DNA from 2 places in the Streptomyces sp. NPDC058619 genome. Region 2 is predicted to be linked to the other one. Evidence: riboswitches for the same ligand, from Rfam matches in the RefSeq annotation. Region 2 holds a riboswitch; the other holds the start of a gene.
What was found. A riboswitch is a leader RNA that binds a small molecule or an ion and turns the genes downstream of it on or off. The one in region 2 is predicted to bind glycine.

Region 1: another riboswitch for glycine. It lies ahead of gcvP (aminomethyl-transferring glycine dehydrogenase); the one in region 2 lies ahead of gcvT (glycine cleavage system aminomethyltransferase GcvT).

Annotation. Positions count from the first base shown of each region.
Region 1 is NZ_JBHXQN010000064.1:17,679-24,623, reverse strand. Features, by position in the region: gene ACFWTC_RS33770 (MerR family transcriptional regulator) at 1-387, shown strand, start outside; gene ACFWTC_RS33765 (DNA polymerase IV) at 530-2,008, shown strand; gene ACFWTC_RS33760 (PRC-barrel domain-containing protein) at 2,044-2,436, opposite strand; glycine riboswitch at 2,549-2,647, shown strand; gene gcvP (aminomethyl-transferring glycine dehydrogenase) at 2,842-5,727, shown strand; gene ACFWTC_RS33750 (DUF5999 family protein) at 5,800-6,006, opposite strand; gene ACFWTC_RS33745 (hypothetical protein) at 6,268-6,882, opposite strand.
Region 2 is NZ_JBHXQN010000006.1:252,409-259,353, forward strand. Features, by position in the region: gene ACFWTC_RS09315 (ABC transporter permease) at 1-342, opposite strand, end outside; gene ACFWTC_RS09320 (enhanced serine sensitivity protein SseB C-terminal domain-containing protein) at 814-1,554, opposite strand; gene ACFWTC_RS09325 (enhanced serine sensitivity protein SseB) at 1,637-2,371, opposite strand; gene ACFWTC_RS09330 (AAA family ATPase) at 2,489-3,172, opposite strand; glycine riboswitch at 3,354-3,457, shown strand; gene gcvT (glycine cleavage system aminomethyltransferase GcvT) at 3,651-4,766, shown strand; gene gcvH (glycine cleavage system protein GcvH) at 4,868-5,251, shown strand; gene glyA (serine hydroxymethyltransferase) at 5,269-6,525, shown strand.

The sequences.
Region 1 (6,945 bases), on a different contig from region 2:
GCCGCGTACGGGTCGGGTACGCAGCGGCTGTACAGCTTCCGGGACGTGGTGGTCCTCAAGGTCGTGAAGCGCTTCCTGGACACCGGTGTGGCGCTGCAGAACATCCGCACGGCCGTACAGCACCTGCGGGACCCCGGATTCGCGGACCTGGAGCGGACGACGCTCATGAGCGACGGCGCCTCCGTGTACGAGTGCACCTCGCCGGACCAGGTCGTGAGCCTGCTCCAGGGCGGGCAGGGCGTCTTCGGGATCGCCGTCGGCGTCGTGTGGCGGGACGTGGAGAACGCGCTGGCGCAGCTGCACGGGGAGCGGGTGGACACGGGCGAGACCGTCGTCGGCCACCACCCGGCGGACGAGCTGGCGGCCCGCCGCAACCGGGCCGTGTGACCCCGGCCTGAGCACGGACGGCCGTGCCGGCGGGCGCGGGGCCCAGAGGGGGCTCCGCGCCCGCCGGCGGCTGCGGCCCGGCCGGGAGGCGTCCCGGAACCGGTTCCCGGGATTGTCAGAGGCGTAGGGCAGCATCGGGGGCGTGAGAGCCGCGCCGACCATCCTGCACCTGGACATGGACGCCTTCTACGCCTCCGTGGAGCAGGCGTCGAAGCCGAGCCTGCGGGGCAAGGCCGTGATCGTCGGAGGGCTCGGTCCGCGCGGGGTCGTCGCCACGGCCTCGTACGAGGCGCGGCGCTTCGGGGTGCACTCGGCCATGCCGATGGCGCAGGCCCGGCGGCTCTGCCCCAACGGCGCCTGCCTGGTGCCGCGCTTCAGCCTCTACCGCGAGGTCAGCGAAGTGGTCATGGCCATGCTGAGGGAGCTGTCGCCGCTGGTGGAGCCGCTCAGCCTGGACGAGGCGTTCGTGGACCTGGAGGCGGGCGGCGTCGCCTTCGACTCGCGCAGTGCCCGGGCGACGGGCGAGCGGCTGCGCGCGGACATCAGGGCGGCCACGAGCCTCAGCGGGTCGGTGGGACTGGCGGGGTCGAAGATGCTGGCGAAGGTGGCGTCCGAGGAGGCCAAGCCGGCTGGGCTGCTGCTGATCGAGCCGGGGACCGAGCGGGAGCTGCTCGCGCCGATGTCCGTACGGACCCTGCCCGGGGTGGGGCCGGCCACCGGGGAACACCTGCGCCGGGCCGGTATCACCACCGTGGGGGAGCTGGCGGAGGCCGGGGAGGACGAGCTGGTCCGGATGGTCGGGCGCGCGCACGGCGTCGGCCTCCACCGGATGGCCCTGGGGCTGGACGACCGGCCGGTGGTCGCCGAGCGGGACGCGAAGTCGGTGTCGGTCGAGGACACCTTCGACGTGGACCTGCACGACCGGGTCCGCATCCGCAACGAGGTGCAGCGGCTCGCGGACCGGTGCGTGCGCAGGCTCCGGGAGTCCGGGCACTCGGGTCGCACGATCGTGCTGAAGGTGCGCCGGTTCGACTTCTCGACGCTCACGCGCTCGGAGACGCTGCGCGGGCCCACCGACGACCCCGGGGTGGTGCGGGAGGCCGCGGCGCGGCTGCTGGAGGGCGTGGACACCACGGGCGGGGTGCGGCTGCTCGGGGTGGGGGTCACGGGGTTGGCGGACTACACGCAGGAGGACCTGTTCGCCCAGGCCGCCGCGATGCTCGCCGCCGAGGGGGACGGGCGGGCCGGGGACGTGCCCGACGTGGCGGAGGGGGCCGTTGGAGTGACGGGGGTGCCGGGGCCGTCGGAGGCAGGCGCCGGCGCGCAGGAGGCGGTGGCCGCCGGGAGTCCGGGGCCGCCCGTCGAGCACGGGCCGCCGGGGGAGGCGGAGGCCACCGCCGAGCGGCGCTGGGCGCCCGGAAACGACGTACGGCACGCCGTCCACGGGCCGGGGTGGGTGCAGGGCAGCGGGGTCGGGCGGGTGACCGTACGGTTCGAGCGGCCCGGGTCGGCCCCCGGCCGGGTGCGCACCTTCCGGGTGGACGATCCCGAGCTGGAGGCGGCCGATCCGCTGCCGCTCGTGGGGGAGCCGGTGGGGGAGGAGGAGCCGGGCACGGCCTGACGGGGCGCCCGGGCCGGCGGAGGAGGGGCGGCCGGTCAGCCGTCGTCGCCCGCCAGCCGGCCGAAGTCGCGCGGCTGCTCGGGGGGCGGGGGCGTCTGGTGGAAGTCGGACGGCAGGGTCACGTCCAGGCCGTAGTGGTGGTAGAGCTGCAGCTCCTGCTCGGGGGAGAGGTGGCGGCCGACGCCGAAGTCGGGGGCGTCCTTGATCAGGGAGCGGTCGAACGGGACGCGCAGCGCGTCCCCGACCAGCTCGCTCGGCTCCAGCGGGACGAAGGCGTCCCGGCTGAACAGGCCCGTCCGCACGGCGGCCCATTCCGGGACGCCGGTGGCGTCGTCGAGGTAGACCTCGTCGATGGTGCCGATCTTGCTGCCGTTGCGGTCGAACGCCTTGCGGCCGATCAGGCTGCGCGGATCGATGTCGGTCTGCACGGTCCCTCCATCTGGTCGCAACTCCTCCGTAATGACTACAGAAGTGCATATTGGGAGTCGAGGCCACTCGGGGAGGCTCCGAAAGGGCGCTGGTAGGCTGGGTGGCGGCTGTCGACCCTGTGCGGGAGAGTCCTCCGAATGAGCTCGACGGAGGCGCCGAAGGAGCAAATCCTCCCCGGAATCTCTCAGGCATACGTACCGCACGGACGAGGCCACTCTGGAAAGCAGGAGCGGGTACCGGGCCCAGTGCCGGTGCCTCTCCTCACCGACGGTGAAAGCCGGAGCTCGAGGGCGATCCCCGCGACTCCGGTGAAACTCTCAGGTTGAGATGACAGAGGGGGAGGCCGTCCGGGTGCCCGCGCCGTGGTGCCCCTCGCAGGTCATACGACCAGGAGGCCTCCGTACATGACCGCCAACCGCATTCCGCTCTCCCAGCTTGAGCGAGGCATCCCCTTCGAGCAGCGCCACATCGGCCCGGATGCCGGGGCGCAGGCGAAGATGCTCGCCCAGGTGGGCTACGGCTCCCTGGACGAACTGACCGCCGCCGCGGTACCGGATGTGATCAAGACCACCGAGGCGCTGAACCTGCCCGAGGCGCTGACCGAGGCCGAGGTGCTGGCCGAGCTGCGGTCGCTCGCCGACCGCAACCAGGTCCTCTCCTCCATGATCGGTCTCGGCTACTACGGGACCTTCACGCCGCCGGTGATCCTGCGCAACGTCATGGAGAACCCGGCCTGGTACACGGCCTACACCCCGTACCAGCCGGAGATCTCGCAGGGCCGCCTGGAGGCGCTGCTGAACTTCCAGACCGTCGTCGCCGACCTGACCGGGCTGCCGACCTCGGGCGCCTCGCTGCTCGACGAGGGCACGGCGGCCGCCGAAGCCATGTCCCTGGCCCGCCGCGTGGGCAAGGTCAAGGGCGGTGTATTCCTGATCGACGCCGACGCGCTGCCGCAGACCATCGCCGTGATCGAGACCCGTGCCGAGCCCACGGGCGTGGAGATCGTCGTCGCGGACCTCTCCGACGGCATCCCGGCCGAGATCGCCGAGCGCGGCGTCTTCGGCGTGCTGCTCCAGTACCCGGGTGCCTCCGGCGCCGTGCGCGACATCAAGCCGGTCATCGACCAGGCGCACGGGCTCGGTGCCGTCGTCACCGTCTCGGCCGACCTGCTGGCCCTGACCCTGCTGACCTCGCCGGGCGAGCTCGGCGCGGACATCGCGGTCGGCACCACCCAGCGCTTCGGCGTCCCGATGGGCTTCGGCGGACCGCACGCCGGCTACATGGCCGTCCAGGCCAAGCACGCCCGCTCGCTCCCGGGCCGCCTCGTCGGCGTCTCCGTGGACGCGGACGGCAACAAGGCGTACCGCCTGGCCCTGCAGACCCGCGAGCAGCACATCCGCCGCGAGAAGGCCACCAGCAACATCTGTACCGCGCAGGTGCTGCTCGCCGTCATGGCCGCCATGTACGCCGTCTACCACGGCCCGGACGGCCTGCGGACGATCGCCCGCCGGACGCACCGCTACGCCGCCCTCCTCGCCGCGGGCCTGCGGGCCGGCGGGGTCGAGATCGTCCACGGCTCGTACTTCGACACCGTCACCGCCCGGGTTCCCGGCCGGGCCGACGAGGTCGTCGCCGCCGCCCGTGAGGGCGGGGTCAACCTGTACCGGGTCGACGCCGACCTCGTCTCCGTCTCCTGCGACGAGACCACCCTGCGCGCGGACATCGAGGCCGTCTGGGCCGCCTTCGGCGTCAGCGCCGACATCGAGGCGCTCGACGCGGCCACGGCCGACACGCTGCCCGAGGCCCTGCTGCGCTCGGACGAGGTCCTCACGCACCCGGTCTTCCACCAGCACCGCTCCGAGACCGCGATGCTGCGCTACCTGCGCAAGCTCTCGGACAAGGACTACGCGCTGGACCGCGGCATGATCCCGCTGGGCTCCTGCACCATGAAGCTCAACGCCACCACCGAGATGGAGGCCGTCACCTGGCCCGAGTTCGGCCAGGTGCACCCGTTCGCCCCGGTGGAGCAGGCCGAGGGGTACCTCACGCTCATCACCGAGCTGGAGGAACGTCTCTGCGAGGTCACCGGCTACGACAAGGTCTCCATTCAGCCCAACGCCGGCTCGCAGGGTGAGCTGGCCGGTCTGCTGGCTGTGCGCGCCTACCACCGCGCCAACGGCGACGAGCAGCGCACCATCTGCCTCATCCCGTCCTCCGCGCACGGCACGAACGCCGCCAGCGCCGTGATGGCCGGCATGAAGGTCGTCGTCGTCAAGACGGCCGACGACGGCGAGGTGGACGCGGCGGACCTGCGGGCGAAGATCGAGCAGTACCGCGACGAGCTCGCCGTGCTGATGATCACCTACCCCTCCACGCACGGTGTGTTCGAGGAGCACGTCGCCGACATCTGCGCCCAGGTGCACGACGCCGGCGGCCAGGTCTACGTGGACGGCGCCAACCTCAACGCCCTGGTGGGCCTGGCCAAGCCGGGTCACTTCGGCGGCGACGTCTCGCACCTGAACCTGCACAAGACCTTCTGCATCCCGCACGGCGGCGGCGGCCCGGGCGTCGGCCCGGTCGGTGTCCGGGCGCACCTGGCCCCGTACCTGCCGAACCACCCGCTGCAGCCGACCGCCGGCCCCGAGACGGGCGTCGGTCCCATCTCCGCCGCGCCGTGGGGCTCCGCGGGCATCCTGCCGATCTCGTGGTCGTACGTGCGTCTGATGGGCGGCGAGGGCCTCAAGCGCGCCACCCAGGTGGCGGTGCTCGGTGCCAACTACATCGCCAAGCGACTGGAGCCGCACTACCCGGTGCTGTACACCGGCCCCGGCAACCTGGTCGCGCACGAGTGCATCATCGACCTGCGCCCGCTGACGAAGGCCACCGGCGTCAGTGTGGACGACATCGCCAAGCGCCTGATCGACTACGGCTTCCACGCGCCGACCATGTCGTTCCCGGTCGCGGGGACGCTGATGATCGAGCCGACGGAGTCCGAGGACCTCGCCGAGATCGACCGCTTCTGCGACGCGATGATCGCCATCCGCGCCGAGATCGAGCGGGTCGCGGGCGGCGAGTGGCCCCTGGAGGACAACCCGCTGGCCAACTCCCCGCACACGGCGGCGGCGCTGGGCGGCGAGTGGAACCACCCGTACACCCGTGACGAGGCGGTCTTCCCGGCCGGGGTCACGGCCGCGGAGAAGTACTGGCCGCCGGTCCGCCGCATCGACGGTGCGTTCGGCGACCGGAACCTGGTCTGCTCCTGCCCGCCGCTGGACGAGTACGACAACTGACGACCGGGCGCCGACAAGGGGCCGGTCCGGGATCTCCTCCCGGGCCGGCCCCTTCGTCGTTGCCGCGGCGGGTCAGGCCGCCTTCACCACCTGGGCGGCCGCCAGCGGGCGGTGCGGAGCGATGATCCTGCCGTCGGGCAGCAGCTCCCCGGTGTCCTCGAAGAGCAGGACCCCGTTGCACAGCAGGCTCCAGCCCTGTTCCGGGTGGTTCGCCACGGGGTGCGCGGCCTCCCGGTCGGCGGAGTCGGCTGACGGGCAGGCTGGCTGGTGCTGGCACATGGATGCGTTCTTTCGCTGCGGTGTGGTCTGCGTGCTACGGCTCGATGCGTGGTTCATGGCCGTCCCCCTGGGTCATCCCCGCACCCGCGGAGAGCTTGTCATCAGTCTTCCCCCACGACAGCCGCTTCGCAGGTATTTCCCGGCAGCTGTCCTCACAGAATGATGACGCATCACCCGTGCGGGCGGTTCAGTCCAACTCCCCTGTCATTTCGGGTGGTTCGGGAGTGGCCCGAGCGGGCTAGGCCGAATGGGCCACTCGGGTCAGGCGGCCGGCGCGGCCAGAGTGGGCGGGACCGGTGCCGGGGTCAGCCGGCGGGTGAGCGCCGGCAGCAGCTCGGACACCGGGTGCGGACGGAACGCCGCGATGCCGGGCGGGGCGGGCGCCAGCGGGACGAGCAGGTCCTCGCCGGCGGGCAGGCCCGCGGAGGCGTCGGCGCCGACCGCGCCGTGCAGCCACAGGGTCAGCATGTACAGCTCCGGTACGGACAGCAGCCGCGGCTGGTAGTTCGTGGGCAGCGACTCCGCCTGGCGCAGGGCGCGTTCGGTGGCGGCGACGTACGGACCCTCGAAGAAGTGGGAGAAGACCCAGCCGTCCGGGGTCAGCCGGGTGTCGGCCGCCGCGACGTGGCGGTCGCCGCTGCGGATCAGGAACCGCCAGCCGGTGAGCCGGGTGCGGGGCGGCCTGCCCCCGGCCGCCAGGTTGGACGTGTGCAGCCGGTCCATGACGTGGAGCGGGAGCGGGAGTTCGGCGGTCATCGGTCCCTGGACCGCGCGCAGGGCCGGAGTGTGTGCCTCGTGGGCGGCGGTGGGGGAACCGAGTGCCGCGAGGACGCTGCGCAGGGCGGGCGCGGGAGCCGGAGGGACATGCAGCGGCATGGTGGGTCGCCTCTCACTTGGGAGACCGGTGGAACGGGGGCAGGTGCGGACGGCGCTGTCGCA
Region 2 (6,945 bases):
CCGGCTGAAGACGTCGCGGCCGTTGACCGGCTCGACGCCCAGCAGGAAGTCCCCGCTCATGCCGCCCCAGTCGCCGGCCGGCAGACCGAGCAGCGGGTCCAGCATGTCCTCGTGCAGCTCCTCCGGCGGGTGCCCGAGGAGCTTGACGATCAGCGGCGCGAAGAGTGCGACGAGGATCAGCAGGAGCACGACGACACCGCCGGCCAGGGCGACCTTGTCACGCCTGAGGCGGATCCACGCGATCTTCCACGGAGAGCGCCCCTCGATCGCCTTCTGCGGGACGTCGGGGGCGGCCACGGCCGCGGGCCCGGCCGCGCTGGTGTCGTGCAGTGGTGCCGTCATCGTGGTGGGGACCCCTCTCGGCCGACGGTGGCCGGCCCATGCCCGCCGCTGTGGCGGCTTGGTTCTATCGGCGTCGCTGATGGTGCGATCGGCACGAAATGCGCCTGAAGTGCACGTGAAGAGCTGGTGCTTGCTGGATCGACCGGCCTTCGGTGGGGGGAGTCTTCAACGGCGTCTGAGCCGCCCGCCAGACCTGCCGGGGATGTGATGCGCAACCGTGATCTGCGCCTACACCTTCCGTTATCCGAACCGCGCGGGCTGGTCAGCGGTGAAAGACCGCCCGTTAGGCGCGGAACGGACATCCGGGCCAACTGCCACTTAGGGCAGCCTTCTTGGGCGGATTCGACGGGATATACGGAAGGCCGCACCGGCGGATTCCGGTGCGGCCTTCGAGACGGATGTCTCAGTATGCGGATCTCTCGGGACGTGCCCGGGGTGCGGTCGGTACGGCGGACTCCGGTGCACCGGACCTCAGTACGCGGGGCCCTGTCCCTCTCGGTCGTAGAACGGCCGGGTCTGCGCCCGCAGCCACATCGCCACCGGGTCGTGTTCGTCGGCCAGCGCGACGGTGCACACCGGGACGCCCTCGGGGACCACGCCCACCGACTGGCGCATCATCTCCCGTACGGATTCCAGCGCGGGCGCGGAGGCGTCGTACAGGTCGAGCCCGACCGCGAGGTACGGCGACCCCAGCGCGGGCTGCACCCACGCGCGGCGCAGCGACCGGACGGCGGGCGTCCGGTGGGCGTGCCGGGTCAGCAGCCCGTAGAACTGCGGGAGCTCGATGGCGGGCTCCGACAGCCGCAGCGGTCCGGCCGGCATCCGGTCCAGGCCCGTGGCGATCCGGCGCAGGTCCGCCCAGGGCACGCCGAGTCCGCCGCCCGCGGCGTGCGGGTTGAGCCACAGCCCCCAGCGGTCCGGGTACAGGGCGCGGGCGATGTCCCGGCCCGTGACGACCTCGTAGCCCCGGTTCCAGCCGCTGGCGGCCAGCTCCTGCGGGGAGGTCACGCACGGCGCGTAGCCGAGGCCCTCCACCTCCATGCCGCCGTACTGGGCGTCCGGGGACCCCGGCTGCCCCTGCCACAGCAGCATCCACAGCCGGCCCTCGGCGAGGGCGTGCAGCAGTGACTCGTAGCTCTCATAGCGCCCGGGAGTCACCTGGCGCAGCATGTGCTCGACCTGCCCGGCCGCGGCCGTGCCTGACGCACTCACCCGGTACCCCTCTTCGTCCGCCCGTCGTCCACGCGTACCCGGGCCGCGCGTGCGGCCGCAAGTGTGACCACCTTAAGCGGCCCTACGGGAGGTAGAAGGGGCGTACGCGCTCACGAATCCAGTCCGTGACCGGGTCCTCGGCGGCGTCCAGGAGGATCAACTGCACCGGCCACGGAGGCGGGACGCGGGTCAGGGCCCGGCCGAGGGCCTCCATCGGGGCGTTCTGCGTCCCGGGGTCCCATCCCGCCAGCCGGACGCCGATGAACAGCTGCGGCTCCCCGCCCTCGACGCTGGCGAGGCAGCGGTACGCGGCGGTGACCGCGCCGGTCGCCCGGAACTCCTCCGTGGCGGCGGCCAGGAAGTCCACCGGGTCGTCCTGCCAGTCGGGCTCGAACAGCCGGACGCGGCCGCCGGACGCGGGTCCGTCGAGGGGGCTGCGTCCGATGCGGCACAGCTCCGCGACGGCGGGCGGGGGCAGGGGTACGCCGACGGCGCCCTCGGGGTTCACGGCGATGCCGAGCTGCGGGGGCAGGCCGCGGGCGAACTCGACGGCGGGGGCGACGGCGAAGTCCATGGCGGGGCCGGCGCAGTAGCGGAACTGCGCCTCGGAGCTGTAGACGGGGACGTAGGCCGCCCCGGCGATGTCCATGGTCGGCAGGGACAGGCTCGCCGCGTCGGGGGCCCCGCTGGCGGGCAGCGGCACCCACACCCGGCTGCGCCCGAGCACCTCGAGGATCCGCGCCCCCGCGTCGGGCTGCCCCAGCGCCGCTCCGAGCACCTGCTCCAGTTCGTTCTCCGGCCAGCCGCTGCCCTGCATGTTCCCCTGCCTCCGTGTGGTCCCACCGCGTCCGGTGCCGAGGCTATCCGCTGCCGGGGCCCGGGCCGCGCGGGGTCCCGGCGTCCCGCCCCGGGCAGCGGGGGTCCGGGGCCCGGCTCAGCCGTGGAACGCGATCCGCGTCACCGCCGCGGCCGAGCGGCGGTCCAGGAGCGTCACCGAGGCGCAGCCCGCCGGCGGGTGGCCGGCCTCCGCGTCGCGCAGCAGGCGCGCCACCGCGCCCCGGTGCCGGGAGAAGGCGTAGGCCGACACGCGCCGTCCGCGCGCCGCCTGCCCCGAGAGGGCCTCCTCGGGGCTGCTGTCCAGGAACAGCAGGTGCAGCTCGCGGCCCCGGCGGCGGGCGGCCGCCGCGAGCAGGCCGCGCACCCAGCTCTGGGTGCCGCAGTCGTGGACGACCACCGAGGCGCCGGAGCGCAGGACGCGCCACAGCCCCCAGTAGTGGGCGGCGCGGACCAGCGGCCGGTAGGCGCCGTACGGGAGGAACGCCGGCATCCGGCGCTCCCAGCGCTCGCGGGTGTCCTGGGAGTCGACGGACCCGCCCTCGGCGGCCGCCCGCTTGATCAGCGTGCTCTTGCCGCCGCCGGGCAGCCCGGACACGACGACGATGTCCCCGGCCGCGAAGCCGAGCCGCTGGGGCCCGCGCACCGCCGGGCCGCGCAGGTCCCGTACGGCGCCGGGGCCCGCCGCGTCCGCCGCCCGGCGGACGCGCGGGCCGCGCTGCTCCGGCACCGCGTCCACGGTTCCCGTCGTCGTCGCCACTACTCCGAATCTCCGCACAGTGATCGCCTCCCCCGAATCGGGTCGCAAGGACCCTTGCCCACTGAGTGTAAAGAGACGGTGATCCGGGATCGCCGGTTCCGGTCCGGACCTCCGCGAACGCCGTGGTCTTTCGGGCCCGCCCGCCCGATCACGCGCACGGCGTGCAATGATGTGCGCCATCTGGACCAACTGCATACCGGCCGCTTGAATCCGCGCGGGAGAGTCCCGGCACGCCGCAAGGCCGTGCGCGGGCGCCGAAGGAGCAAGAACCTCCCTTGAATCTCTCAGGCCCCGTACCGCGTGGATGAGGCAGATCTGAAAAGCGAGCCGTGCCGCCGCCCGTGAGGCCGGGGTGCGCGCTCCACCCAAGGTGCAAGTCGGGAATCCCGCCGGATCGGAAGATCGGGGGAACTCTCGGCGAACCTCTCAGGTTCCGATGACAGATGGGGAGGAACGTCCTCGTCATGTCATGTCGATGCCCTGGGACCCGGGAGTCACACCCATGAGCTCTGCCCCCCGTCTGACCGCCCTCGATGCGCTGCACCGTTCCCTCGGTGCGACCATGACCGATTTCGCGGGCTGGGACATGCCGCTGCGGTACGCGAGCGAGCGCGACGAACACAACGCCGTACGCACCAGGGCCGGTCTCTTCGACCTGTCCCACATGGGCGAGATCACCCTGACCGGCCCGGAGGCCGTCAAGGTCCTCGACTACGCGCTGGTCGGCAACATCTCCACCGTCGGCGTCGGCCGCGCCCGCTACACGCACATCTGCCAGGCGGACGGCGGCATCGTCGACGACCTGATCGTCTACCGGCTGGGCGAGACCGAGTTCATGGTCGTCGCCAACGCCTCCAACGCCCAGGTCGTCCTGGACGCGATCACCGAGCGCGCCGCCGGCTTCGACGCCGAGGTCCGCGACGACCGCGACGCGTACGCGCTGCTCGCCGTCCAGGGCCCGGAGTCCCCCGGCATCCTGAAGTCCCTGACCGACGCCGACCTGGACGGGCTGAAGTACTACGCCGGCCTGCCGGGCACCGTCGCGGGCGTGCCCGCGCTGATCGCCCGTACCGGCTACACCGGCGAGGACGGCTTCGAGCTGTTCGTCTCCCCCGAGCACGCCGTGGAGCTGTGGCAGGCCCTGACGAAGGCCGGCGAGGGCGTCGGCCTGGTCCCGGCCGGCCTGTCCTGCCGCGACACACTGCGCCTGGAGGCGGGCATGCCGCTGTACGGGCACGAGCTGACGACCTCCCTCACCCCGTTCGACGCGGGTCTGGGCCGGGTCGTGAAGTTCGAGAAGGAGGGGGACTTCGTCGGCCGCGCCGCGCTGGAGGCCGCCGCCGAGCGCGCCGCCTCGAACCCGCCGCGCAAGCTGGTCGGCCTGATCGCCGAGGGCCGCCGCGTCCCGCGCGCCGGTTTCCCGGTCGTCGCCGGCGGCGAGGTCATCGGCGAGGTCACCTCGGGCGCCCCGTCCCCGACGCTGGGCAAGCCGATCGCGATGGCGTACGTGGACGCGGCGCACGCCGCGCCCGGCACCTCCGGCGTCGGCGTCGACATTCGCGGTACGCATGAGCCGTACGAGGTCGTGGCCCTGCCGTTCTACAAGCGGCAGAAGTAACCCTGTCGTAGGCCTCAGCCGTACGGGCAGCCGTACGGTCCTGTCTCGGTAGCCGAGACCGCTGTTCGTTCCCACTCCCCCGCATCCAGGAGAATCAGGCCATGAGCAACCCCCAGCAGCTGCGTTACAGCAAGGAGCACGAGTGGCTGTCGGTCGCCGAGGACGGCGTCTCGACGGTCGGCATCACGGAGTTCGCGGCCAACGCGCTCGGTGACGTCGTCTACGCCCAGCTTCCCGAGGTGGGCGACACGGTGACCGCGGGCGAGACCTGTGGCGAGCTGGAGTCGACCAAGTCGGTCAGCGACCTGTACTCCCCCGTCACCGGTGAGATCGTCGAGTCCAACCAGGACGTCGTGGACGACCCGGCGCTCGTGAACACGGCCCCGTTCGAGGGCGGCTGGCTGTTCAAGGTGCGCGTCGCGGAGGAGCCGGGCGACCTGCTCTCCGCCGAGGAGTACGCCGCGCTCACCCACTCCGACAACTGACACCCCAGGGGATCTTGATGTCTGTGCTGAACACCCCGCTCCACGAGCTCGACCCGGACGTCGCCGCCGCCGTCGACGCCGAGCTCGTACGCCAGCAGTCGACCCTGGAAATGATCGCGTCGGAGAACTTCGCTCCGGTCGCCGTCATGGAGGCCCAGGGCTCGGTCCTGACCAACAAGTACGCCGAGGGCTACCCGGGCCGCCGCTACTACGGCGGCTGCGAGCACGTCGACGTGGTCGAGCAGATCGCGATCGACCGCATCAAGGCGCTGTTCGGCGCCGAGGCCGCGAACGTCCAGCCGCACTCCGGTGCGCAGGCGAACGCCGCCGCGATGTTCGCGCTGATCAAGCCGGGCGACACGATCATGGGCCTGAACCTGGCCCACGGCGGTCACCTGACCCACGGCATGAAGATCAACTTCTCCGGCAAGCTCTACAACGTGGTCCCGTACCACGTCGACGAGACCGGCCACGTGGACATGGCCGAGGTCGAGCGCCTCGCCAAGGAGTCCAAGCCGCAGCTGATCGTCGCGGGCTGGTCCGCCTACCCGCGCCAGCTCGACTTCGCCGCCTTCCGCCGCATCGCGGACGAGGTCGGCGCGTACCTCATGGTCGACATGGCGCACTTCGCGGGCCTGGTCGCCGCGGGTCTGCACCCGAACCCGGTGCCGCACGCCCACGTCGTGACCACCACCACGCACAAGACCCTGGGCGGTCCGCGCGGCGGCGTCATCCTGTCGACGCAGGAGCTGGCCAAGAAGATCAACTCCGCGGTCTTCCCGGGCCAGCAGGGCGGCCCGCTGGAGCACGTGATCGCGGCCAAGGCCGTCTCCTTCAAGATCGCGGCCTCGGAGGGCTTCAAGGAGCGCCAGGTCCGCACCCTGGAGGGCGCGAAGATCATCGCCGAGCGCCTGGTGCAGCCCGACGTCACCGAGGTCGGCGTGTCCGTCCTCTCCGGCGGTACGGACGTCCACCTGGTCCTGGTCGACCTGCGCAACTCCGAGCTGGACGGCCAGCAGGCCGAGGACCGGCTCCACGAGATCGGCATCACGGTCAACCGGAACGCCATCCCGAACGACCCGCGGCCGCCGATGGTCACCTCGGGCCTGCGGATCGGCACCCCGGCCCTGGCCACGCGCGGTTTCGACGCCGAGGCCTTCACCGAGGTCGCCGAGATCATCGCGTCCGCGCTGAAGCCGGCGTACGACAGCGAGGACCTGAAGGCGCGCGTCTCCGCGCTCGCCGCGAAGTTCCCGCTGTACCCGTCGCTCTAGAAGCGCCCGGGAGTGATCCGGAAGGGCCCGGTCCTGCCTGTGCTGGCCTGTGCACAGGACCGGGCCCTTCTCATGACCAAAGCCCCGGGCGGATGCGGCCCGACCTGCCCCGCCCGTTCCGCCTTCGGGCGGCGTGGTTCCTCTGCCCGCCGCCCTTCGTCCTCCGCGCCGGCGCCCTGTACTGGTCGCGGTGGCCAGACCCCGGCACCGTCACCGCCCTGCCCCCGCCGGCCGTCCCGATCGCGGCGCTGGCCCCGTTGGCCGCCTGACGCCGGGCCCGTACGCCCGGTCCGTACGGGCGGGCGTCGCGGCCCACCGCGCGGGCCTGCCGGGGCCGGACCCGGTGCTGGACGCCTCCGGGACCGCGACCCCGGAGAACGCCGTACGGGAGCGTGAGCCGGCCCACGCCTGACGGCCCAT